DNA from 2 places in the Pseudomonas sp. AC532 genome. Region 1 is predicted to be linked to the other one. Evidence: predicted binding sites of a transcription regulator. Region 1 holds the regulator's gene; the other holds the start of a gene.
What was found. The regulator FliA, encoded in region 1, starts transcription of late flagellar genes. The targets are predictions, from matches to a motif close to CTAAAGTTTNNNNNNNNNNNGCCGNTAA.
Positions count from the first base shown of each region.

Region 2: ACZ0AV_RS15360 (methyl-accepting chemotaxis protein) is a predicted target of FliA. The motif match lies at 914-941, and genes of this name have one in related genera.

Region 1 is NZ_OZ409888.1:893,305-895,503, forward strand. Features, by position in the region: gene ACZ0AV_RS04275 (protein phosphatase CheZ) at 1-240, opposite strand, end outside; gene ACZ0AV_RS04280 (chemotaxis response regulator CheY) at 260-634, opposite strand; gene fliA (RNA polymerase sigma factor FliA) at 788-1,531, opposite strand; gene fleN (flagellar synthesis regulator FleN) at 1,528-2,199, opposite strand, start outside.
Region 2 is NZ_OZ409888.1:3,270,749-3,272,947, reverse strand. Features, by position in the region: gene ACZ0AV_RS15360 (methyl-accepting chemotaxis protein) at 1-801, opposite strand, end outside; gene ACZ0AV_RS15355 (FAD-dependent oxidoreductase) at 1,019-2,095, opposite strand.

The DNA.
Region 1 (2,199 bases):
CGAGACTTCCTTGGCGTGAGGCACCCGTGGGTCGAGCTGAAAATTGACGATGGCGTTGTGCAGCTCACGGGTGAGCTTGCCGACTTCGTGGTAAAGACCCCGGTCGCGCGCCTTGTTCAGTTCATTGATCAGCTGTACCGCTTCGCCAAAGTTGCCTTGTTCAAGGCTGTTGACCAGTTGGCGGGCATTGCTTTTCAGGGTCGACTCGAGGTCGGCCTCTTGAGAATCATCGTGTTCCATAACAACCTCGCGGCAGACATCAGCCGTTAACCCGCTCGAAGATTTTCTCGATCTTTTCCTTAAGCACCTGAGCGGTGAAAGGCTTGACCACATAGCCGTTCACACCGGCTTGCGCGGCCTCGATGATCTGATCGCGCTTGGCCTCTGCCGTAACCATCAACACCGGCATCTGCTTCAGGCGCTCGTCTGCACGCACCGCGCGCAACAGGTCGATGCCGCTCATGCCGGGCATGTTCCAGTCAGTGACGAGAAAGTCGAAGCTGCCGCTCTGCAGCATCGGCAAGGCCGTCATGCCGTCGTCGGCCTCTGCCGTGTTGGTGAACCCCAGATCACGCAAGAGGTTCTTGATGATCCGTCGCATCGTCGAGAAATCATCGACGATGAGGATTTTCATGTTCTTGTCCAAGTCGACCTCCGTACAGTCCTAAAACGCCTTCAGCATTCTGAAGCGCTTCTAAATCGTGAAACCGGCCTGGCGGAACGCCGCAAAACCATTGCGTCCGACTTTGCTGCGTTCACAGTGTTTTCCAGCGCCCTGCTCAATTATTCATGCGCGCCATTCGCCGAGCCGCGCACGTAGGCGCGCGGCACACTGGCTATGCAATTGGCTGACCCGCGATTCACTCACTCCCAACACCTCGCCGATTTCCTTGAGGTTCAACTCCTCGTCGTAATACAGCGACAGCACCAACCGCTCACGCTCCGGCAGGTTGCTGATGGCATCCACCAGCGCCGCCTGGAAACGATCATCTTCCAGTTCGTGTGACGGCCCGTGGTGGAGGGAACTCGTGTCTTCCTGCAGTCCGCCACTCTCGCCTTCCTGAAGCAGGTCGTCGAAACTGAACAGGCGGCTGCCCAACGTGTCGCCAAGAATGCCGTAGTAATCTTCGAGACTCAATTGGAGTTCGGCAGCAACCTCCTGATCTTTAGCGTCTCTTCCGGTTCTGGCCTCAATTTTTCGTATGGCGTCGCTGACCATGCGGCTGTTGCGATGCACCGAGCGCGGTGCCCAGTCGCCCTTGCGGACCTCATCAAGCATGGCGCCACGGATACGAATGCCGGCAAACGTCTCGAAACTGGCGCCCTTGCCGGCGTCGTATTTGCGAGAAGCTTCGAGCAGGCCGATCATCCCGGCCTGGATCAGGTCATCCACCTGCACGTTGGCAGGCAAACGCGCCAACAGGTGGTAGGCGATACGTTTGACCAGCGGGGCGTAGCGTTCAATCAACTGATGCTGTGAATCTTGTGCTGTTGCCTTGCTGTACATACGGAGTCCAGAGGCTGTCGTCATACAGCCGTGTCTGCAGTCGGTTGTTGCACCAGGCGTTCAACGAAAAATTCCAGATGGCCTCGCGGGTTGGCCGGTAACGGCCATGCATCGACCTTCTGGGCAATCGCCTTGAACGCAAGCGCGCACTTCGAACGAGGAAATGCTTCGTACACCGCACGTTGTTTCTGTACGGCCTTGCGCACCGATTCGTCGTAGGGCACTGCGCCCACGTACTGCAGCGCAACATCCAGAAAACGATCGGTCACCTTGGTCAGCTTAGCAAACAGATTGCGTCCCTCCTGCGGGCTGTGCGCCATATTGGCAAGGACCCGAAAACGGTTCATGCCGTGGTCACGGTTGAGGAGCTTGATCAGCGCGTAGGCATCGGTGATGGAAGTCGGTTCGTCGCACACCACCACCAGCACTTCCTGGGCCGCGCGCACGAAGCTCACCACCGAATCACCGATACCGGCAGCGGTGTCGACGATCAGTACATCGAGGTTGTCACTGATATCGCTGAATGCCTGGATCAGGCCCGCGTGCTGCATGGGCGTGAGCTGCACCATGCTCTGGGTGCCGGAGGCAGCGGGCACGATGCGAATGCCGCCCGGCCCCTGCAAGACGACGTCACGAATGTCGCAATTGCCATCGATGACGTCGGCCAGGGTGCGTTTGGCGGTCAGCCCAAG
Region 2 (2,199 bases), 2.4 Mb from region 1:
GATGCCGCGCAACTGCTCGCCCGTGAACTCGATCTGCCGCGCCGCGCCTTCCAGCTCCTCGGCCTGACGCTGAATATGGCTGACCACCGCCGCGCTCTGCTGGCGGATATCGGCAACCATCTGCCCGACTTCGCCGGTGGCGGTGGCGGTACGCCCGGCCAGGCTGCGCACCTCGTCGGCGACCACCGCAAAGCCACGGCCCTGCTCGCCAGCACGGGCAGCCTCGATGGCGGCGTTGAGCGCCAGCAGGTTGGTCTGGCTGGCGATGGACTGGATCACCTGGGTGACCTGCTCGATCTGCTCGGTGCGTGCGCCGAGGCCGTCGATCAGCTCGCGACTGGCGGCTGCCTGGGCGCTGAGCTGCTGCATGCGGCTGATCGCCCGCTGCAGTTCGGCCTGGCCGGTGGCGCTGCTGGTACGCACGGTCTGCGCGGCGCCAAGGGTCTGCACGGCGCGCTCGGCGTTGCTCTGTTCGGTGCGGGTCACGGCATGGGCGCCTTCGCCGATCTGCTCGACCGCTGCCAGTTGCGACTGCAGCCTGCCGGCCAGTTGCTGCACGGTGAAGGCCACCTGGGCTGCCGACAGGGCGTTGTGGCAGGTGTGCTGTGACAGGCTCTGGCTCAATGCGTCCAGCGAAGCGGCCGGCGGCGCATCGGTAGCCACCACGCCCGGTCGCCGCCAGGGCCCGAACCAGGGCCACAGCGCCAGCAGCAACAGCGCGACCACCGCGAAAGAGGCAGGCAGATGCACCTGCTGCCAGACCACCAGCAACGCCAACAGGCCGAGCAGGTGCAGGGCCATTGCCAGCCGGTCATGCGTAAAAACAGAACCCATGGCGAACCTCTTTATTCTTATTGTGCCGGGATAGCGGCCGTGGCCAGTGCGTCAGCGACAGACCACGCCCACCTACAGCTGATCGGCAGCGCGAAGCGGATCTGTAGACAGCCGAGTTGACCACCTCATGATGCGCCGGGCTATGGCACTTTGGTAGCAGGGAGGCAGGCGGCGTGGCGCGCGGTCAGCGGATGAGGCTGTGGCGCTTGACGAAGGCGCGGTCGAAGTAGTCCTTGCAGCGCCCGAAGAAGTGCCCGCCTGCGCTCCATTGTTGCCAGCCGAACAAGGCACCGCCGTCGCCGCTGGCGAGCAACAGCGGGCGCTGACCGCGTGTGTTGAAATCACGCAGCGCGCCGCCGCGCAATGCAGCCGACAGGTTGGCGCCGAGCACCGGTACCTGGCGCATCGAATACAGCCCGCTCTTGCGCACGCCCGGCAGGCTGGCGCAATCGCCCACGGCGAAGATCTGCGGGTGGGAGTGGCTCTGCAAGGTCGGCGCGGTGTGCACGAAGCCATCGGCATCGCAGCCCAGGCCGCTGTCGGCGATCCACGGCAGCGCCTGAGCGCCACTGGCCAGCAGCAACCGGCCACCGCGCCACACGGCGGCGTCACCGCTGATCAGGCAGTCGCCGTCTATGCGGCTGATCGGGCAATGCTCGCGCACCTGCACCCGGCGCATGCGCAGATGGCCCCAGGCGCGCATGCGCAACCCGGGGCAATGGCCGGCCAGCAGCGGCTCGCCACAGAACAGCGCCAGCTGCGGTACCTGATCGGCCAGCGCGAGGGCCATTTCCACGCCCGCCACGCCTCCACCGAGAATCGCCAGCGGCTGCGGATCACGCTGCCAGGCCTGCCAACCAGCGATGAAGCTGTCCACCGGTTTGACCGCCAGCACGTCCATAGCTTCGCCTTCGCGGGGTGGGCAGGCAACGCGGTCACCGGCGTTCAACGACAGCCAGTTGCCCCGTAGCACGCGGCCATCGGCCAGGCTCAGTTGCCGGGTGGCCGCCTCGAGGGTGGCCACCGGCGCAACGATCAGCTCCACCTGGGCGGCCTGGCACAGCGCCGTCAGCTCGATCTGGCAGTCCGCGGCGCTGTAACGCCCTGCCACCAGCCCCGGCAGCATGCCAGCGTGCCAGGTGTGCTCGGCACTGGCGACCAGGGCGATGCGACCCGCCGGCCGCTCGATCAGCGCCCAGCGCCGCAGAACCCCGAGATGGGCCGGGCCTGCGCCTACCAGCAACAGATCGTAGTCAGTCATCTACACCGATATCCTTGTGAGCCTGAGCAGAGCGGCGGATGGCCGCTACGGGAATGCACAGCGAGCTTTGACCGAAACAGGCACACAATGATCCCGCGCGTTCG